DNA from 3 places in the Luteibacter yeojuensis genome. Region 2 is predicted to be linked to each of the others. Evidence: riboswitches for the same ligand, from Rfam matches in the RefSeq annotation. Region 2 holds a riboswitch; each other region holds the start of a gene.
The links. Region 2 has a riboswitch for cobalamin ahead of HBF32_RS14360 (TonB-dependent receptor domain-containing protein). Riboswitches for the same ligand answer to the same signal wherever they lie in the genome.

Region 1 (7,252 bases), on a different contig from region 2:
GGGTCATCGCCGCGTCGCGCGGCAAGCTGCCATACCACTGCAGACCGGGGGGCAGGCTGTCGCGCAGCAGCCCCGCGTGATACGCGCTGCCGACGCGGTTGGCGAGCACCCCGCCCAGCGACAGGCCCGGCCGGTAGGTCGCCAGTCCATGCGCCAGCGCACCGAAGGTCTGTGCCATGGCGCTGCCATCGATCACCGCCATGACCGGCAGGCCATACGCGATGGCGAGGTCCGCGCTGGATGGCGAACCGTCGAACAGACCCATCACGCCTTCGACGAGGATCAGGTCCGCCTCGCCGGCGGCCTCGTACAGGCGCCCGCGCACGTCGTCGTCGCCACCCATCCAGGGATCGAGCTGGTAGACCGGCGCGCCGCTGGCCCGCTCGAGGATCATCGGATCGAGGAAGTCGGGCCCGGTCTTGAACACGCGCACACGCCGGCCCCGTCGGGTGTGCGCCCTGGCGAGCGCCGCGGTCACGCTGGTCTTGCCCTGCCCCGAGGCCGGCGCGGAAACCAGCAGCGCGGGACAGCGCCGGCTCATAGCTCCACGCCCTTCTGCGCGCGGATGCCCGCCTGGTAGGCGTGTTTCACCACGCGCATCTCGGTGACCGTGTCGGCGACCGCGACGAGCGCGTCGGGAGCGCCGCGGCCGGTCACGACGACGTGCTGCCTTTCCGGGCGCGCGACCAGCGCCTGGAGCACGCGCTCCAACGGGACGTAGTTTTTCACCAGCGCGATATTCAGTTCGTCCAGGAGGATGAAGTCGTAGGACGGATCGCGCAGCATGCGCTCCGCTTCTTCCCAGGCGGCCGTCGCCGCGGCGATATCGCGGGCCTTGTCCTGGGTTTCCCAGGTGTAGCCCTCGCCCATCACGTGGTAGTCCAGCGGGCCGTCCTCGAACATGCGGAAAAACGCCTCCTCGCCGGTGGAGAAACTGCCCTTGATGAACTGCACCACGCCACAGCGGAAACCATGCCCGAGCGACCTCGCCAGCATACCGAAGCCAGACGAACTCTTGCCTTTCCCGTTACCGGTGTTCACCACCAGCACGCCGCGATCGATGGTGGCGCGCGCGATGCGCCGGTCGATCAGTTCCTTCTTGCGGCGCATGCGGTCGCGGTGACGGGCCTCCTCGTCCATGGCCTGCCACGACGTGGTGTCGTTCATGCCCGCGCGGTCCGATCGTCGGCGGCACGCGGCACGAAGCGGAACACCAGCGCCTGCACCACCTGCGCGGCCAGGACGTAGCCCGCCGCGGCGCGGACGAACAGCGGTGCCCACTGGAAGAAGCGCTGCACGTACTGGGTCATGTTCGGGTCCGTATAGCGTCCGCCGAGCCAGTAGAAGGCACCGTTGGACACGGCGTACGACAGCGTCGCGCCGACCAGCAGGCTGCCGAAGACCAGCGCATGCGAGGCCAGGGAACCGTTGTAGCGCGGTGCGGCCAGGCGACCCGCGTACCAAAGCACCGCATATGCCAGCGGCATGAACGAATACGCCATGGTGATGCAGAAATCGCTCACGCCCGCATAGGTCACCGAGTACCAGTCCACCAACACCGAGAGGACGACGAAGCCGACGAAGGCGAGGTGCTTGCGCAGGTAGATGCCACCGAGGAAGAACAATGCCATCGACGCGTCCGGCAGATGCAGGGCATCGCCAAAGTGGTTGAAGCGCGTGGCGATCATGAGGATCGCGAACAAGGCGGCGACGGCGGCGAACAGGGGGCGTGACAAGGGTTTCATCGCGGAATCTCCCAGGGATTGGACGGATCAGGAACGCGGCTGGTAGCGCAGCGTGAGCAGCCAGTTGCGGCCGGGCTGGTTGAAGTAGCGGGCGGTTTCGTAATGACGGTCGAACACGTTGTTCGCCGACAGCTCGACCTTCCACGCATCGGCGAAGGCATAGGCCGCGCGCAGGTCGGTGAGCGCATAGCCGCCGAGGCGGTTGGCGTTCGCGGTGTCGTCGTAGCGATAACCGGAGCCCGACACGCTCGCGCCGACGCTCAGCGCGCCGAAGCCGCGGTCGACATCGAGGTGCGCCGTGCGACGCGCCCGGCGCGGCAGCAGGTTGCCGTGCGTGGGGCCGTCGCCATCGTCTTCCGGCTGGAGCCACGTGGCGTTGCCGGAGACACGCCAGTCGCCGAAAGTGGTGTCCGCCGCCAGTTCCACGCCGCGGATGCGCGAACGCGCGATGTTGTTCGCGCCGCCGAAGGGGAACAGCGGGCCGCTGAGGCTGGCATCGAAGACGATCAGGTTATCGATCTTGTTCTGGAACGCATTGAGCGACCAATTGCCCCAAGCGGGCGTGCCGCGCAGGCCCAGCTCCCAGTTCCGCGAAGTTTCCGGACCGAGACCGGGATTGCCGTAGTCGGGGTAGTAGAGATCGTTGAACGTGGGTGCCTTGAACGCGGTGCCGTAGCTGCCGGTGACCCGCAGTTCCTTCGTCAGCGCGTAGCCGTACTGAAGGCTGCCGGTGGTCTTGCCGCCGAACTGGCTGTTCTCGTCGCGGCGCAGGCTTCCCTGCACGGAGCTGTCGCCGAATTCGCCCTGCCACTGGGCGAACAACGCATGGTTGCGGCGGGCATCCACGAGGTAATCGGTATTGCCGACGACGCGATCGCGCTGCCAGTCGAAGCCCAGCGTGGTGAGGCCGGCGCCAGCGGAGACCCGGCCGATATCCGCCTGCACGGACGCGAGGTCGCGATGCGTGTTGAACGTGTCGGCGTAGACGCCGTTCTCCTCATCGGTGGAGAGGTCTTCGCTGCGACCGACGTTCGCCGTGACAAGCACGTCCTTCGCCGGCTTGTAGCGCACGCGGCCGCCAAGCACCTGGGTCGCCGATTCGGCGAAGTTGCTGCTGGTGCCGTCGTAATGGTTGCGGCCTTCCGTGCGCGTGGCGCTGGCGTCCGCGTCCCACTGTTCGTCGAAGCGCCAGCCGCCCTTCAGCGACAGCGCGTTGTTGCGGTAACCGTCCTTGTCCGGCTCATAGGTGAAGCACCCGCCACCGCCCGGGCTGGGCTTGCCGCGACAGGCATTGATGCCGTCGGTCTGGTCGTGGCTGGCTTCCACCGAATACCAGCCCTGCGTGCCGCGGCCGGCGAAACCGGCGGAACCGCGCAAGGTGTCGTAACTGCCCACGCCCACGGAGACGTTCGGGACAAAGGCGCCTTCGGGATGGCGGGTGAAGATCTGGATGACGCCGCCGAGGGCGTCGGAGCCGTACAGGCTCGAATACGGGCCGCGCACGATCTCGATGCGCTCGATCTGATCGACCGGGATGTCCTGGAAGGCGGCGGTGCCCGAGGTGACCGAGCCCACCTTCACGCTGTCCACCAGCACGAGGACGTGGTCGGCTTCGGTGCCGCGCATGAAGACGGATGTGGCCTTGCCCGGGCCGCCATTGTTGGCGATGGATACGCCGGGCGTGCGGCCCAGCAAGTCGGCCAGCGAGCGCGGCTGCAGGCGTTCGATCTCGGTGCGGTCGATCACGGTGGAGGCGGCCAGGACCTGGCCGGCCGACTGTTCGGTGCGGCTGGCAGTGACCACGACCGTGTCGAGGTCGGAGGAAGGCTCGTCGGCGAAGGATACGACGGGCGCGAGGAAGGCCGTCGCGATGGCGACCGCGAGGGTGGAGGAACGAAACGACACGTGGTGACTCCCTGCTGACCGCGCCAACCCGCGCGGCATGAATGGCGAGGGACGGGAACAGGGATGCGGGATTGCCGGCGGCTTGGCGCGACGGCCACCCACGACATGGCCCTCCGCCTGTCCGGTGTACCTCGGGCCGGTCTCCGGGCTCGCGAGCGCAGGAATGTCCTGCCGGTCGGCGCCTTCCCATGCCTGCTGGCACAGTGGCTCGTTGCCGACCTTTTGCTCGCCTACCGTTGCGGGGGCAGCTCCGGAATGGCGGCGGCGTGGAGACCGCGCGCGTCACCGGATTCCCGTTTCAATCCGCGGCGTGTACGCCTTGGATCACCTTGGGCGGCGACAGTGTAGCCGAAGCGGAGGCGCGACGGTCACGCCAGCGCAGGAAGGGACGCTCGACGAGATAGTGGAGCAAGGCGCCGCCGGCGAGGGTGGCGACGGCGAAAAGGCCGAAGCGCAGGAAACGATGGTCCGCCAGATGGCCGTCCAGACTCCTCTCCATGAAGGCGAAGACGAGCTTGTGGCTCAGGTACAAGCTATACGAGGCGCGTGCCAGCCAGCCGGCACCGGGAATCTCCAGGCGCGCCAGCCAGGTGGACCCGCTGGCTGCGGCGACGAATGCGGCCATGGCCAGCGAGAGCAGCGGATAGCCGATCACGCAGGGCCAGAAAGCCATGCGGGCGCCGTCGAACAGGGCGAGCGACAGGCCGAGCACGAACAGGCCGCTGACCAGCAGCGATCCGGCGCGCGCGCGCATCCAGTCCATGGTCGCCGGCCGGTACACGCGACAGGCGGCGAGGGCGACGCCCGCCACGAGGCCGTCGAGGCGCGACCACGTGGGGTAATAGAGGTGACGCAGGTACGCGAGGCCGGCATTGCCGCCGGCGTCGCGTACCGGTGCCAGCATGTGCGTCCAGAGCCACGCGCGAAGGACGATGCCGCCAAGCACCACGACACCGCAGGCAGCCGCCAGCTTCCAGGCCGCCGGACGGCGGGTGAGCGCGAAGGCCAGGAACGGGAATACGAGGTAGAAGTGTTCCTCGACGCATAACGACCACACGTGCGAGAACGCGTAGTTGTCGCTGGCGTCGAACAGCAGGTTGAAGGTGAAGGTCGGGAACTGCCACCACGGCTGCATGCCCGGGGTTTCGCGCCAGGCCGGCAGGAAGGCATAGATGGCGAACACCACGAGGAACGCCGGCAGGATGCGTACGCTTCGGCGCCGGTAGAAGTCCGCGACATCGATACCGCCTGTGGCCTTCAGCGACGTCAGGACCTGCGAACCGATGAGGTAGCCGCTCAGCACGAAGAACAAGTCCACGCCCATCCACCCGGAACGCTCCAGCCAGCCGAAGCCTTCGCCGAGACCGCCGACATAGACGCTGTGGAACAGCATCACCCAGACGATCGCGATGGCGCGAAGCGTATCCAGTCCCGGCGTCCTTTGCATCGGCGGCTCCCCTTTGTCGGCGAAGGGATGCTGGGGCACGGGTGAGGCGAGGCGAGGTGCCATGTGTGGCAGTTTTCGGGCGCAGGAGTCGCTGGGTTCCTGCCTTCGCAGGAACGACGGCTATGATGGCGCCATCGGAACGGGGGGATGCGAATGACGGAAGGGGCGCGGGGGTCGCTTGCATGCGTGGGCCTTGGCATGACGCTCGGATCGCATCTGACGCCGCTGGCGCGCAGCCACATCGTTTCGGCCGACGTGGTCTTCGTCGGCGTTTCCGACGGCCTCGTCGAACAGTGGGTGCGGCGGATGCACGCCGACGTCCGCAGCCTGCAGGCCTTCTACACCGACGGTAAGGCGCGCCGGGCCACGTATCGCGAGATGGTCGAGGCCATGCTCGCCGAGGTGCGTGCCGGGCGGCGGGTCTGCGGCGTGTTCTACGGCCACCCCGGCGTCTTCGCGCAGGCCCCGCACGAGGCCGTGGTGCGCGCACGGGAGGAAGGCTTCGTGGCGACCATGGAACCAGGGGTGTCCTCGGAAGATTGCCTCTATGCCGATCTCGGTCTCGACCCGGGCAGGTTCGGCTGCCAGCACTTCGAGGCGACACAGTTCATGCTCCACCGTCGCATGGTCGACACCTCGGCATGGCTGCTGTTGTGGCAGGTGGGCATTGCCGGCGACCTCGGCGGCGGGCGGTTCGATACCGATGCCGCGCGCCTCGGTGTGCTCGTGGACGTATTGGTGCGCCACTATCCCCTGCGCCACGAGGCGATCGTCTACCGTGCGGCGACCCTCCCCTTCCAGGCGCCGCGCATCGAACGCATGCCACTGTCCGCCCTGCCGGAGGCGACCCTCGGCATGTCCGACACGCTGGCGATACCACCGTGCCGTGCCATGGAAGCCGATCCCGCCATCCGCGGCCGGCTCGCCGCGCTTGCCGGCGAATCCTGAACGAAACGCCTTCACCGACACCCTTGCCCGGCGCGTTATGATCGGCGGGCGCGCGGCCACCTGGGGAGGTGTCCGGTGCCATCAAACAGGGGAAATCATGTCGAACGTTATCGATTTTCTGGAGCGCATGGGCGCAGACGCCACGCTGCGTACCGCAGGCGCCGACGCGCTAGCCCACGAACTCGCCGCCTCCGCGGTCGACGCCGACCTGACGGCTGCGATCCTCGCCGGGGACGACACCGTCCTGCGCGACCGGCTCGCGCCGGGCACGTTCTACGGCATCCAGCTCGACCAGGAAGAGGAAAAGGAAGAGGAAAGCGAGGACGACGAAACCGCCATCCGCATCGCGCGGCGCCAGGCATAAGGCGTTCCGGCAGGTGGGCACCGCAGGTCGCATCTTCCGCCGCTGCAGGCCGGCGATCGCGCTGTTCGCCCTGGCGGCCCATGCCGGCACCGTCCTCGCCCAGCTCGCGCCGGGCGAGGACGCGACCGCGACCCTCGCCTGGGCCGATGCCAACAAGACATCCGACCATCGCGACTTCCTCGAGACGCTCACCCGCCTGGGCAACGACTCGGGAAAGCTCACCGCGGCACAGCTCGCCCACCTGCGCTACCTGGAAGCCTGGCAGGTGGCTTATGCCGGCGATTACGACGACGCGGCCCCGCTCCTCGAGGCCGTCGTCGGCGGTTCGCCCGACAAGGTGCTGCGGTTCCGCGCCACCGCCACGCTGATCAACATCCTGGGCATCGCGCATCGCTACCAGGAGGCCTTTTCGCGGCTCACCGAGCTCACCGACATGCTCCCCGGGATCACCGATCCACAGGCACGCCTGCAAGGTCTCGGCGAGGCGGCGCAGATGCTCGCGACCGCGGGCCAGTACGAGCTTGCCGCCGATTATGCCGAACGCATGATCCAGAGCACGCCTACCGGCGACAGTGCCTGTAAGGGCACCTTCATCAAGCTCCATGCGCTCTACCTGGGCAAGAAGATCGATGGAAGCGACGCGCGCTACACGAAGGGTATCGCCGATTGCGAAGCGGCCGACGAGAACCTGATCGCCAACTCGCTGCGCGCCGACGTGGCCGAGACCGCGATCCACGATCGTCGCCCGCACGATGCCATCGACCTGCTGGAGAAGCGCTATCCAGCCGTGCTGCGCGACAGTTACCCCAGCCTCATTTCACAGGTGGAGTCGTTGCTTGCGCA
Region 2 (7,252 bases):
GGCGCCGAGGTGCTGACGAAGCTGGGCGTGCAATGCGTGTCGCACGCCCATGCGTCCGTGGCGATGGATCGCGCGACCGCCATGCGCTCGTCAACGTGAAGGAACGCCCTATCCTCGGACATAAAAAAAGGTTCTTCACGGATTACCGGGGGCAACAGATGTTTCGGCTCGACGGTTGTGGTTTCCCCGAGCTCGTCCCGGCGTTCACGAGCATCGAGTCGCCAAAGCGCTACGCACCTTAGCGCTTCGCATGGGCCCTTGGTGCCCACCCTCGCTGCCCAGACAGGTCCTCCGCGTTCGTAAAGGAAGGCCGCGGACGCGGCCCATGTGCTTATTGGCCTGCGGCCGCTTACTTGTGCGGAACTCGCCTCGAGGGCGGACACCAAGGACCCTCCCGGGCGACGCGGGCGCGTGGTGGGAGAGCGGCGGGCGTTCGAGACGGTGGCCTGCACGCGCACGGCTTCAGGCGAAAGATGCCCGACAAGGGGTGGCCCGGCGTCACGAAAGGCCTGACCGGCGCTACCGGACCGAGGCGATGCGATGCTGTCGCATGAGCAGCAGCTGCCGGCTTGTGCGGTGCTGCTCTCCGGACACGCACCTCATGTATCGGGAGAGTCTTCGGTGTCCACCCTCGAGGCGAGTTCCGCACAAGTGAGCGGCCGAAGGCCAGATAGGTAAACGGGCCGCGCAAGCGGCCCCACCGATACGAACGCGGAGGACCTGTCTGAGCAGCGAGGGTGGACACCGAAGGCTCTGGCCCTACCGTCCGAGCAGCGGCGGCGCCAGCCGCTGGCTACATGCATTCGCCTTGGCGAATGCACCGATGCATGCGGCATGCGTCCCCGGACTTCCGCGATGAACCATAAAAAAGGCCGGCGCTCCGCGCCGGCCAGTTCCAGGGAGATCTCGTCGCGCACCCGGGTACTTCGCCCGGGTGCGCGCAGGTTCCCGCTGTTTAGAGCGAGAAGTCGTAGCGAACGCCGACGCGGACGTAGCGCGGGTTCTGGTACGCGATGGGACGCTTGTAGTTGATGCTCTGCACGGGCAGGCCGGTGTCCGTATCGATCTCGCCCGTCTCGCCCACGTCGACCTGTGCCACCGTGCGCTGCTTGCCGGCGACGTTGAAGATCGTCGCGGTGAAGGCGAGCGGCTGCTTCTCGCCGGCCCACATCGGACGGTACTCGGCGTTCAGGTCGAGGTTCCAGGTATACGGCAGGCGGCCCTTCGAACCGCGCGGCGCCGGCTTCAGGCCGCACTCGAAGTACGAGGCACCGTAGTCGATCGCATCGACCGGGTCGACACCGATGCAGTTCTTCGGACGACCGGTGGCGATCGACAGGTTGCCGCCGATCAGCCACTCGGGCGAAGCCTGCCAGTAACCGTACGCCTTCAGCTGGTGCGTGCGGTCGTTCGGCAGCGGGCCGTTCGTGTACTGCATGATTTCGGGGGCGTCCCAGTCCTGGGTCACCGACGGATCGAGCTGGCCGATATCCGACTTCAGCTGGCCTTCCGAGTTACCGTAGCTGCGCGAGAAGGTGTAGTCGACGCGACCGTACCAGTCGTCCGCGAAGTGGTGCTCGAGGTAGAGGTCCAGTGCGTAGTAGCTGCGCTTCAGGTCCGGGAACTTCACGCCGGCAGGCGAGGTGAAGTCGTCCTTCGTCAGCTTGAACGGCACGTACTGGCCGCCACCGACGTCCACGAGGAACGTGTTCGACTTGCCCGGGTTGAACAGGTAGCAGCCCGGCAGCGAGGCGTTGGTGATATCGATGCCGTTGCGCTCGGCATAGGACTCGAACGGACGCGAATCGCAGAAGTCGTCGATCGAGCTCTTCAGCTTGCGGTAGGTGGCCTTGGCGCCGAAGCTCCAGTTGTCGCTGATCGCCTTGTCGAAACCGAGGATGTACTCGTCCTGGTAGTAGGCGTCGATACCCTGTGCGGCCACGGTCTTCGGATCGAGCGGGGTGCCGTCCTCGCCGTTGAGGTAACGGCGGCTACCCAGCTGCGTGGTGCCCGTCGGCTCGCCATTCGGGCCCACGCCCGTATACGAGTAGTACTCGCTGTAGTACGTGGAGGCCGAGGCGCCGCGGATGGCGACGTTCGACGGGATGGCGAGGTGGTAGCGGCCGGCGTTCGCGTAGATCTTGAAGGTCGAATCGCCGAACACGTCCCAGGTGGCACCCAGGCGCGGAGCCAGCTGGTGACGCTGCTTCACGTAGGTGGCGCCACTGCCGTTGATGTTCTTGAACTGCTCGTTACGCAGGCCGAGGTACACCATCCAGCGATCGGTGACCTGCCAGTGGTCTTCGATGTACTGCGCTTCCTGCTCGGTCTTCACGCCCGCGCCGGTCTTGAACAGACGCTTTTCGACGAAATAATCGGCACCCGGGGGCGGCACGATGTCCGGACGGTTCGGCACGGTACCGGCGTCCTTGTACACCCAGCGGTAGCCGCCTTCGTACTCGTTGCCCGCGTAGGATTCGAGGGTCTGGTTATCCACGCCGACGCGCAGGTCGTGGTCGCCAATGCGGTATTCGACGTCGAGGCGATAGCCATGCGTCTTGTCTTCCGCGCCATCGCCGAGAACGGTGCCGTTGACCAGGCTGCAACCCACGATCGGGGTGCTGACCGAACGGTTATCGGTGATCCACGGGCAGTTCGGATTGGACGCGTAGGCGAGGTTGCGCTCGTGCACCGTCTTGCTGTGACCGTACAGCGCGTTGATCGTCAGGTCGTCGGTGATGTAGCCCGTGTACTTGGCGATGTAGACGTCGCCGCCCGGCGCCGAGCCCGGGCCCGCGTCGAAGTTCTTCAGGTTGTCCGTGCCGATGTAATTGGCGCGGGTACCGTTCGGGTAATCGTACTTGTAGACGCTGCGGTCGGTGTTGGTCTTGTCGCCGAGGCCGGTGACTTCCAGCAGGTGGTTGTCCGTGATGTTCCAGTCGATCTTGGCCAGCCACTTGGTGGCCTTCTGCTCCTGGTACGTCCTCTGCGGCGCGGTCACCACGCTGGTGTTCCGGCTGTTGGAGCGGGTGAAGTCACCCGCGGCGAACAGGAACAGCTTGTCCTGGATCAGCGGACCGCTGATGTAACCGGTGTACTGCGTGTCGGTGCTCTTGTTGTCCGAGCGGTCTTGGTAGAGCGTGCCGTTCGTGCGGTAGATGTTGCGCGGATTCTGGCGCAGCGCCGACGGCTGGAAGTACATGCCGACGCCACCCTTCCAGGTGTTACCACCGCGCTTGGTGACGATGTTGATCACGCCGCCGGTCGAACGGCCGTATTCCGCGCCGTAGCCGCCGGTGAAGATCTGCTGCTGGTCGATCGCGTCGTACGGCAGGCTGGTGAAGCCCAGGCCGGTCAGCGCGTTGGTGACCGCGTAGCCGTTGATGTAGTACTGGTTTTCCGAAGCCGACGAACCGCCGAACGAAGCGACGTTGCCGTAACGGCTGTCGCCGGAGATGACGCCCGGCGCGAGCAGCGCGGCGGCGGTCACGTCACGGGCGAGCGGCAGCTTCTGCAGCTGTTCGGAAGTGAGGACGGTGCGCGAGTCGACCTGCGACACGTCGATCGCGGGCAGCACGTTGCCGGTAACCTGCACGCCTTCGAGGTTCTGCGCCTCGGCGGTGGCGGCGGCGCCCGCGAAGGACACGTCCACGCCGCCGCCCAGGGTCACCTGGACATTGTCGCGGGTTTCGGCGACCTGGCCGCCGCGCTCGACGGAGACCTTGTAGCGACCGACCGGCATGGAGCTGGCGCGGTAACGGCCATCGGCGTCGACGCTGACGTCGCGGGTCAGGCCGGTGTCGAGGTTCTGCAGGTGGACGACGGCGCCTTCAGGCTGTGCGACACGGCCGAACACGACACCGGAAGCATTGGACTGGGCGAGCACGGCGCCGCTGGCAAAACAAAGGGCGAGCGCGGTGCACAGGGTGGAGCGGCGAATGACGCCATTGCGGCGGGTGGAACGTTGCATGTGTTGTCTCCCCGAATAAACAGCAAGGAAGCCCGTCGCCATGATGGGACCGGGACTTCTGTTCGCGATGACCGTCGTCGTGCCCGCTCCGCCCATCCTCCCCAGGATGTGGTGGTTCACGGACACGCCCCCGTGGCGAAAGATCTCGCCCCATGACGGCAATCTCCTAAGCTTGTAATCGAATTATTTCGCGATCGTCAAGGGCCCGTTAAGGTTTTTTGTGAAAATTCCGTGACAGACAGGGACTTGCGGAGTAGCATCCCGCACGTTCGGGTGGCCCTCGAAAGCGTTTTCGGGGGCTGAAACGGGAAGCCGGTGCGCCAGTTCCTAGGCAAGGCCGGCACTGCCCCCGCAACGGTATGCGTCAATCGGGAGGGCTTCCACGCTTTCCTGCGGCTCCGGTCGTAAGCCACTGCGAAAGCGGGAAGGCACCGGAGCAGCCATCGGCGATGGCTGGCGCGAGTCCGGAGACCGGCCCGATGACCGCCCGCCCCGCCTTGGGGTGGGTGTCCCTGTTTCGGTCGATTCGCGGAGGGCGGATCCGGACAGCTTCCGGGCCCCTTCCCGTTCGCCGTTCGCCTGTCCTCCTCGTCGGCCCCGTGCAACGGCCGCGGTGGCGGTCCAGGAAATCGGTGAGATGAGGAAGACCCTGCTTGCGACGGCCCTGCTGTCGACCATCGCCACGGCCCACGCGGCCGACGTGCCCGACCGCCTCGATCCCGTCGTGGTGACCGCCAGTCGTTTCGCCACGCCACTGGACGAGGTGCTTGCCCCGGTCACGGTGATCGCGCGCGAGGACATCGAGCGCCTGCAGCCGCTCGACGTGCAGGACCTTCTTGCCGGCCTGCCTGGCGTCGCGCTGTCCAGCACCGGCGGGCTCGGCCAGCAGACCTCGCTGTTCATGCGCGGCACGAACTCCTCGCACACCCTCGTGCTCGTCGACGGTGTCCGCGTGGGGACGGTCGGCGCCGGGCTTCCCGCCTACGAGCAGCTCCCCGTCGAACAGATCGACCGGATCGAGGTCGTGCGGGGTCCGCGCTCCGCGGTGTACGGGTCCGACGCGATCGGCGGCGTCATCCAGATATTCACCCGCCATGGGGACATGGGGCAGGCTCCGGCGCCCACGTTTTCGCTCACCGGCGGCAGCCACGGCTATGCCGCCGGCCAGGCCGGGCTCTCCGGCGGCACGACGCACGGCTGGTACAACGCGAGCCTCGGCGGCCAGTACACCTCGGGCATCAATGCCTGCCGCGTCGGCGCCGCCGCGGCGTTCGCCGGCTGCTTCACCGACGAGCCGGATCGCGACGCGTACCGCACCTACAACGGCGCGCTCTCCGGCGGGTATCGCTGGGACGACGGCACCGAGCTGACCGGCAGCTGGCTGCGCAGCAAGGGCGACATCGACTACGACGGCGATTTCCAGAACGTCACCCGCCGTTCGCAGCAGGTAGCGGGCGCGAAGCTCGCCTTCGATGCGACGACAGGCTGGCGCATGTCGCTCTCCGTGGGCCAGAACCAGGACCGCGCCGACAATTACCTCGACGGCCCGGACAAGACCCTCGATGCGGTGAACTACGGCGTCGACAGGGCACGCGTCGGCTACCTCTATTCGAAGCGCAACCAGGCTTCCTGGCAGAACGACTTCACGCTGGCGGCGAACCAGGTGCTCACCGCGGGCGTCGACTACCAGCAGGAGAAACTGGAGAGCGACACCGCTTACCTGGCCGATTCGCGGAACAACACCGGCGCGTTCGCCCTGTATCGTGGCGTCTACGGTCCGCACGAACTGGAACTGTCGGCACGCCATGAGCACAACACACAGTTCGGCAACCACACCACCGGCTCGGCGGCCTACGGGTTCCGCTTCGGCAACGGCATGAAGGTCACCGCGTCCTATGGCACGGCCTTCCACGCACCCACCTTCAACGACGAGTTCTATCCGTACGGCGCGCCCGTGAACCTCGATCCGGAGAGATCGCGGACGGCGGAGCTGGGTCTTTCCGCGCGCCCGGGCGTCTGGAGCTGGGCGGTGAGTGCCTATACCACCGAGGTCGACGACCTGATCGGCTTCGATGCCAACTTCCTTCCGATCAACGTCAGCAAGGCGCGGATCCGTGGCCTGGAGGGACAGGCCGGCGCGGACGTGGACGGCTGGCACCTTCGCGGCTACCTCACCTTCCAGCAGCCGGAGAACCGCGACACCGGTGCGCAGAAGGACAACCTGCTGGCCCGCCGCCCGCGGCGCATCGGGCGCGTCGACATCGACAAGGACCTTGGCGCGTTCACCCTCGGCGGCTCGATGAATGCGGCGGGCTACAGCTACGACGATGCGGCCAACACGCGCCGGCTGGGCGGCTACGCCACCGCCGACCTACGCGTAACCTGGCACGTCGACGCGGACTGGAGCGTGCAGGCGCGCGTGGCGAACGTGGCGGACAAACGCTACGAGACAGCGGCCTACTACAACCAGCTCGGCCGCACCTGTTACCTGACGCTGCGCTATTCGCCGATGCGTTAAGCCTGACGGATGCCATGCCTCCTGTAGGAGCCGCTATAGCGGCGAGAGGCCAACGGAGCGGCGAGGCCGTGAGGGCGGTTCCCTCGCCGCTATAGCGGCTCCTACAGAGGATATGGGGGCGGAAACCCATGCCTAACGGCACGGTCCGTACTAAAGGCACACGCGACGAATCCGGCAGGAAGTCATAAAGTTCGCGGGCGCGGAGTGTGGGCTCCGCCCACACAGGAAGTGCCGTGAACTTTTTTGCTCCATTCATTCGCCGGCCGAAAGGCACCTCGCTGCTTGCGGCGGGCCTTACGCTGGCCGGTGCGCTGGCGTACATGCTGCTGGGCGTCGCCGCGTTGCCGTCGGTCGAAGTGCCAGCCGTGTTCATCCAGACGCAGATGCCCGGCGCCAGCGCGCAGACGATGGCGTCGACGGTGATCGCGCCGCTGGAAAGGCACCTGGGCCAGATACCCGGCATCGACCAGATGTACTCGAACAGCGTGGAGGGCGCCGGTTTCGTGCGCATCCGCTTCAACCTCGACCGCTCCACGGACGCGGCCGCGCGCGACGTGCAGGCCGCCATCAACGCGGCCGCGGCGGACCTGCCGGCCGGCATGCCGTCACCGCCGCAGTACTTCAAGTTCGATACCGGGCAGATTCCCGTGCTGCTGGTGGCCTTCACCTCGAAGACCATGCCGCCGGACAAGCTCTACGACGTAGTGGACACGCTGATTCGCCCGGCCGTGGCGCAGATCGACGGCGTGTCGCGCGTGCAGGTG
Region 3 (7,252 bases), on a different contig from region 2:
ATCCTCGCCAACGTCGCCGGTCGCCAGCAGTTCGCGAAGTCGATCGAGGAACTGGATACCGAAGCGTTCGAGGCCACCTTCCGCACCAACGTCTTCGCGCTGTTCTGGCTGACCAAGGCGGCCATGCCGCACATGCCGCCGGGTGCGGCGATCGTGAATACCGCGTCCATCCAGGCCTATGAGCCGTCGGACATCCTCCTCGACTATGCCCCGACCAAGGCGGCCATCGTCGCGTTCACGAAGTCGCTGGCGAAGCAGGCGGCGGAGAAAGGTATCCGCGTGAACGCCGTGGCGCCCGGTCCCGTGTGGACGCCACTGCAACCGAGCGGCGGCCAGCCGCAGGACAAGCTGGTGGAATTCGGCAAGAACGTGCCGCTTGGCCGCCCCGGACAGCCGGTGGAATGCGCGCCGGTGTACGTGCTGCTGGCGAGCCAGGAAGCGAGTTTCGTGACCGGCGAGACCTATGGCGTCACCGGCGGGCACATGCTGCCCTGAGCGCGAGCGGCGGCGCCACGAGCCTAACGGCCGGCGATGCGCCCGATCGCGTCCATCAGGTCCGCCACGCCGTACGGCTTCACGATGATCGCCGTGCGGTCGTCGCGCTGCACGCCGTTCGCCGTGTGGTCGCCGGTGGCGTAGAGCACGGGCAGGTCGGGCTGCGTCTCGCGCAGCTTCTCCGCCACTTCCACGCCGTTCATGCCGGGCAGGCCCACGTCCGCGAGCAGCACGTCGATCGGCTGCGCGCCGTGCAGACGCAGGGCCTCGTTGCCGTCGCCTGCCTCGAAGGCGATGTGGCCGCGGCTTTCCAGCATCTCCGTGATCGACATGCGGATCAGGGCGTCGTCTTCCACGACGAGCACGCGCAGGGCCTTCTCCGGCACCACTGCGACATGAGAGAGGCCGTCGGCCACCGCCGCCTTCCGTGCCCTGTCCGCGAGCAGGTGGCGCACGCGGCGAGCCAGCTGGTCGCGCGAATACGGCTTGCTCAGCAGCTCCACGCCCTCGTCCAGTCGGCCACCGTGGACGATGGCGTTCTCGGTGTAGCCGGAGGTGAACAGCACGGCGATGCCGGGCTGTCGCTCGGCGGCCTTGCGCGCGAGTTCCGGACTGCGCAGCGCGCCGGGCATCACCACGTCGGTGAATAACAGGTCGACGGCGATGCCGCTCTCGACGATAGACAGCGCGCTTTGCGCATCGCGCGCCTTCAGCACGCGGTAGCCCAGGTCGCCCAGCATGGCCACGACGGTGTCGCGCACGGCGTCGTCGTCTTCCACCACGAGGATGGTCTCGTCGCCGCCGCGAGGATGGTCTTCCTCGATATCCACCACGCGATCCTCGCTCTGGGTGGACCGCGGAAGGTAGATCTTGACCGTGGTGCCGTGTCCCGGCTCGCTGTAGATCTTCACGTGGCCGCCGGACTGTTTCACGAAGCCGTAAACCATCGAGAGGCCGAGGCCCGTGCCCTGTCCCTCCGGCTTCGTGGTGAAGAACGGCTCGAAGACCTGCTCGATGATTTCCGGGGCGATGCCGCTGCCGGTGTCGGTGACGGCGATCATCACGTACTGCCCCGCGCGAAGGTCGCCGTGCGCGGACGCGTAGGAGGCATCCAGCAGGGCGTTGCCGGCCTCGATGGTGAGCCGCCCCCTGCCCTCCATCGCGTCGCGGGCGTTGATCGCCAGGTTCAGCAACGCGTTTTCCACGTTGCCCGGATCGACCAGCGTGTTCCAGAGCCCGCCGGCGACCACGGTCTCGACCTCGATCTCCTCGCCCAGCGTGCGGCGCAACAGGTCGTCCATGTCGCGGACGAAGCGCCCGATGTTGACGACCTTGGGCGCCAGCGGCTGGCGGCGGCCGAAGGCCAGCAGCTGCGCCGCGAGCTTGGTGCCGCGATTGACGCCGGCCATCGCGTTCGCGAGGCGTCTCTCGGCACGGGGATTGCCGGCCACGTCGGACGCGAGCAGCTGGAGGTTGCCGCTGATGACCTGCAGCAGGTTGTTGAAATCGTGTGCGACGCCACCCGTGAGCTTGCCGATGGCATCCATCTTCTGCGCCTGGCGCAGCTGGTCGTGGGTGAAGGAGGCGGGTTCCTCGGTGGATGGTGGCAGCATCGGCCTCTGGGCGGGGTGTCCGGTCGGGCGCCGATTCTAGCGTCGGAGCTTCGTGCGCTTTGTGTAGACGGTCTTCACACCACGGCGCAGCACTATATCTTGTGTTGACCGCCAGCACCGGTGTCTATATCGTGTGTCTCGCTGGTGTCCGGGGTGGCGACAATCGCCGTGCCGGACTTGAGGGAATCCGGTGCGAATCCGGAACTGCCCCGCAGCGGTAAGTGGAAACGACCCCGTTTCATTGCACTGGTCCTCCGTGACTGGGAAGCGACGGGTAGGCAAGGCCTCCGGGCCCCGTCCACGAGTCCGAAGACCTGCCAGCAATCGGTACCTGATCGGTGCCGATCTCAGTGACGGCTTCCGCGGGGAAGCACGTCGAGGACCGGAGCCGCCCTGCGGCGTCCGTCCACGGCCTGTCCCGTGTCGCCGCCACTTCGAGCCCCGTCCGAGGGAACGGGAGTTTGAACCTGGCCCTGGGGCACGCCACACATGACCACGATGGATTCCGCCGCGCGCGAGCGCACCGAGACGGCCGACGCTGCCGTCACCCCCACCGCGACCGCCGAAAAGGCACCCGCCGCGGGCTACCGCCACGATGCGCCCCCCGCCTTCGTCCTGACGCCTCCGCACAATCCGGGACAGATGCGCGTCACCAAGCGCAACGGCGGCCAGGAAGCGGTCGACGTGAACAAGATCGTCCGCGCGGTGACGCGCACCGCCGACGGGCTGTACGCCGTCGATCCGATGCGCGTGGCGCTGAAGACGATCGGCGGTCTCTACGACGGCGCCACCACGCAGGAACTCGACCAGCTCTCGATCCGCACGGCCGCGGCGCTCACCGCCGAAGAGCCGGAATACGGCCAGCTCGCCGCGCGCCTGCTCGCCGCCTTCGTCGACAAGGAAGTGTCCGGACAGGACATCCATTCCTTCTCGCAGTCGATCGCCAGCGGCTTCGAGCTGGGCATCCTCAACGAGCGGCTGCGCGACTTCGTGCAGGCGAACGCGCGCAAGCTCAACGACGCGGTCGACACGGGCGCCTCGCGCCGCTTCGAGTACTTCGGCCTGCGCACGGTGTACGACCGCTACCTGCTGCGCCACCCGACCAGGCGCTTCGTGATCGAGACGCCGCAGTACTTCTTCATGCGCATCGCGTGCGCGCTCGGCGGCAACGACGTGGCGGAGACGCTCGAGCTGTACCGCATGCTCTCGTCGCTGGAGTACCTGGCCAGCTCGCCGACGCTGTTCAACGCGGGTACCGCGCACGAACAACTGTCCTCGTGCTTCCTGCTCGATTCGCCGCAGGACGCGCTGGAATCCATCTATGCCAAATATGGCGACGTGGCGCAGCTGTCGAAGTTCGCGGGGGGCATCGGCCTCGCCTATTCGCGCATCCGCTCGCGCGGCTCGCTCATCAAGGGTACCAACGGGCATTCCAACGGCCTGGTGCCGTGGCTGAAGACGCTCGACGCGTCGGTGGCCGCGGTGAACCAGGGCGGCAAGCGCAAGGGCGCGGCCTGCGTCTACCTGGAATCGTGGCACGCCGACATCGAGGAATTCCTCGAGCTGCGCGAGAACACCGGCGACGACGCGCGCCGCACGCACAACCTCAACCTCGCGAACTGGGTGCCGGACCTGTTCATGCGCCGAGTGGAAGCCGACGGCGACTGGTCGCTGTTCGACCCGAAGATCGTGCCGCACTTCGTCGACACATGGGGCGCCGCCTTCGATGCCGCCTACGAAAAGGCCGAGGCGGACGGCCTGGCCGCGAAGACGGTCAAGGCCCGGGAGCTCTATGCGCGCATGCTCCGCTCGCTGGCGCAGACCGGCAACGGCTGGATGACCTTCAAGGACCGTTCCAATGCCACCAGCAACCAGACGGCGCTGCCGCAGAACGTGATCCACCTTTCGAACCTGTGCACCGAGATCCTCGAGGTGACGAACGAGAACGAGACCGCGGTGTGCAACCTCGGCTCGATCAACCTCGCCCGCCACGTGACGGACGGACGGTTCGACTACGACAAGCTCGCCACGACGGTCCGCACCGCGGTGCGCCAGCTCAACCGCGTGATCGACCTCAACTTCTACCCGATCGCCACGGCGAAGACGGCGAACATGAAATGGCGCCCGGTCGGCCTCGGCGTGATGGGCCTGCAGGACGTCTTCTTCAAGCTGCGCCTGCCGTTCGACTCGGAAGAGGCGCGCGCGCTTTCCACCCGCATCGCCGAGGAGATCTACTTCCACGCGCTGTCGATGTCCAACGAGATCGCGGAGAACGAGGGCGCGCATCCGGGCTTCGAGGAAAGCCGCGCCGCGAACGGCGAGCTGCAGTTCGACTACTGGCCGGCGTCGTCGCCTTCCGGCAAGGACACGCGCTGGGCCGAACTGCGCGCCAAGATCAAGGCGAACGGCCTGCGCAACTCGCTGCTGATCGCCATCGCCCCCACGGCGACCATCGCGTCCATCGCCGGTTGCTACGAGTGCATCGAGCCGCAGGTGTCCAACCTGTTCAAGCGCGAGACGCTCTCGGGCGACTTCCTCGTGGTGAATCGCTACCTCGTGGAAGAACTGAAGACGCTGGGCCTGTGGACCGCGGAGATCCGCGACCAGATCAAGCTGGCCGAGGGGTCGGTGCAGGGTATCGCCGCGATTCCCGGCGAGCTGCGCGCCGTGTACCGCACCACCTGGGAATTGCCGCAGAAGGCGCTGATCGACCTGGCCGCCGCGCGCGGCGCATACATCGACCAAAGCCAGTCGCTGAACCTGTTCATGGAGAATCCGAACATCGGCCAGCTTTCCTCCATGTACATGTACGCATGGAAGGCCGGGATCAAGACGACGTACTACCTGCGCTCGCGGCCTGCCACGCGCATCGCCAAGACGACGGTCAGCGCGGCTGCCGTCGCGCCGGCACCGGTCGTCGCCGATGCGCAGGAGCAGGCGGAAGCCGCCGTCTTCTGCTCGCTGGAAAACCCCGAATACTGCGAAGCCTGCCAGTAGCTCCACTCCCTGCAGGAGCCGCCATAGCGGCGAGAAACCCATGGAGCGGCGAAGCGGCGAGGCGGATTCCCCTCGCCGCTATAGCGGCTCCTACACGTATTACCCGGAGATTCCATGTCCGCTTCCCCGATCGCCCGCGACGCCCACATCCTCGACCCGGGTTTCGAACTGACCCTGCGCCCGATGAAGTACCCGCGGTTCTACGAGATGTACCGCGCCGCCATCCGCAACACCTGGACGGTGGAGGAGGTGGATTTCTCGCTCGACGTCACCGACCTCTCGGCGAAGATGTCCGACGCGGACCGCCACCTGATCCATCGCCTCGTGGCGTTCTTCGCCACCGGCGACACCATCGTGTCGAACAACCTCGTGCTGAACCTCTACCGGCACGTGAACTCGCCCGAGGCGCGCATGTTCCTCTCGCGACAGCTTTACGAGGAAGCGCTGCACGTGCAGTTCTACCTCACCCTGCTGGACACCTACATCCCGGAGCCGGCGGAGCGCAACAAGGCCTTCGCCGCCATCGAGAGCATCCCCTCGATCCGGCAGAAGGGCGAGTTCTGCTTCAAGTGGATCGACTCGATCCAGGACCTCGGCCGCCTCGAGACGCGGGAGCACCGTCGCCAGTTCCTGCTCAACCTGATCTGCTTCGCCGCATGCATCGAAGGCCTGTTCTTCTTCGCGGCTTTCGCCTATGTGTATTACCTGCGTTCGCGCGGCCTTCTGCACGGCCTGGCTTCGGGCACCAACTGGGTCTTCCGCGACGAATCCGGCCACATGGCGTTCGCCTTCGACGTGGTGCGCACCGTGCGCGAGCAGGAACCCGACCTGTTCGACGACAGGATGCGCGAGCAGGTGGAAGCGATGCTCGAGGAAGCCATCGCCTGCGAGACGCAGTTCGCCCAGGACGTGCTCTCCGGCGGCGTCGCCGGCCTCTCGGTGGCCGACATGCGCCAGTACCTCGAGTACTGCGCCGACCAGCGCCTGACGCAACTGGACATGCCGAAGAAGTACGGCGCGAAGAATCCGTTCGACTTCATGGATCTGCAAGACGTGCAGGAACTGACCAACTTCTTCGAACGGCGGGTGTCGTCCTACCAGGTGGGCGTACAGGGCGAAGTTGCCTTCGACCAGGCCTTCTGATGTGCGCGTAGAATGCAGGGCATCATGACCGAAGACCCCGCCATGCTTCCCATCGCCCGACCGACCGAGACCCGTGTCCTCGAGATCGTCTTCCCGGACCACACGAACCACCTCGGCACGCTGTTCGGCGGCCAGGCGCTGGCGTGGATGGACAAGGCGGCCTTCCTCGCCGCCTCGCGCTATTCGCGCAAGGTGGTGGTGACCGCCCGCTCGGAGCAGGTGGACTTCCACGTCCCCGTCCGCAAGGGGCAGATGGTGGAACTGGTCGCCACGGTGGTCTCGGTCGGCCGCACGTCGATGAAGGTGGACGTTGCGATGTTCACGGAAGAACTCCTCACCGGCGCGAGGGAGCTCTGCACCCGCGGCACCTTCACGATGATCGCGCTGGACAACGACCTGAAGCCGACGCCGGTCGATCCCCCGCAGGCCTGACCCGCGACGCGCTCGGTGTGGGCCCGGTGTTGACTTAGAGCGCACTCGAAGGCGTACGCTTTCCGTATGCCCGACACCATGACCATCGCCGAGGCCGCTCTCGCGACCGGCCTGACCACGCATACGCTTCGTTATTACGAGCAGATCGGCCTGATCGAGCCCGTGCCGCGACGGAGCGGCCAGCGCGTCTACGGCGACGCCGAGATGCGGCTCATCCGCTTCGTCCTGAAACTGCGCTGCACCGGCATGTCCATGCGCGACATCCAGGAATACGTGCGCCTGCGCCGTCTTGGCGAGACGCCGGAGAGTATCCGCGAGCGCGGCGACCTGCTCGCCCGGCACGCCGCGAAGCTGCGCGATCAGTTGGCCGACCTGACCGAGACGATCGCGCGCCTGGACGAGAAGATCGCCCTCTACCGCTCGATCTACCCGGACGAGCCCGTTCCCCATCCCTCCCCCGCCGAACCGCCCACCCCGGCGGCAGCGGCGAAAGCCCCCTCGAATCGAAGGAGACACGCATGATCACCCGCAAACTCGGCAAGCACGGCCCGGAGGTCTCCATCCTCGGCCTC

Region 1: another riboswitch for cobalamin. It lies ahead of btuB (TonB-dependent vitamin B12 receptor); the one in region 2 lies ahead of HBF32_RS14360 (TonB-dependent receptor domain-containing protein).
Region 3: another riboswitch for cobalamin. It lies ahead of HBF32_RS17940 (ribonucleoside-diphosphate reductase subunit alpha); the one in region 2 lies ahead of HBF32_RS14360 (TonB-dependent receptor domain-containing protein).

What each region holds. Positions count from the first base shown of each region.
Region 1 covers NZ_JAAQTL010000003.1:123,226-130,477, reverse strand. The annotation lists gene HBF32_RS18120 (cobyrinic acid a,c-diamide synthase CobB) at 1-541, opposite strand, end outside; gene cobO (cob(I)yrinic acid a,c-diamide adenosyltransferase) at 538-1,140, opposite strand; gene HBF32_RS18110 (hypothetical protein) at 1,164-1,745, opposite strand; gene btuB (TonB-dependent vitamin B12 receptor) at 1,773-3,689, opposite strand; cobalamin riboswitch at 3,768-3,997, opposite strand; partial or broken gene HBF32_RS18100 (acyltransferase family protein) at 3,994-5,097, opposite strand; gene HBF32_RS18095 (SAM-dependent methyltransferase) at 5,245-6,045, shown strand; gene HBF32_RS18090 (hypothetical protein) at 6,143-6,409, shown strand; gene HBF32_RS19665 (diguanylate cyclase) at 6,423-7,252, shown strand, end outside.
Region 2 covers NZ_JAAQTL010000001.1:3,169,237-3,176,488, reverse strand. The annotation lists gene HBF32_RS14370 (hypothetical protein) at 1-99, shown strand, start outside; gene HBF32_RS14365 (TonB-dependent receptor) at 956-3,970, opposite strand; cobalamin riboswitch at 4,239-4,451, shown strand; gene HBF32_RS14360 (TonB-dependent receptor domain-containing protein) at 4,608-6,488, shown strand; gene HBF32_RS14355 (efflux RND transporter permease subunit) at 6,722-7,252, shown strand, end outside.
Region 3 covers NZ_JAAQTL010000003.1:82,993-90,244, reverse strand. The annotation lists gene HBF32_RS17950 (SDR family oxidoreductase) at 1-495, shown strand, start outside; gene HBF32_RS17945 (response regulator) at 519-2,108, opposite strand; cobalamin riboswitch at 2,234-2,444, shown strand; gene HBF32_RS17940 (ribonucleoside-diphosphate reductase subunit alpha) at 2,598-5,105, shown strand; gene HBF32_RS17935 (ribonucleotide-diphosphate reductase subunit beta) at 5,220-6,248, shown strand; gene HBF32_RS17930 (acyl-CoA thioesterase) at 6,273-6,680, shown strand; gene HBF32_RS17925 (MerR family transcriptional regulator) at 6,747-7,202, shown strand; gene HBF32_RS17920 (aldo/keto reductase) at 7,199-7,252, shown strand, end outside.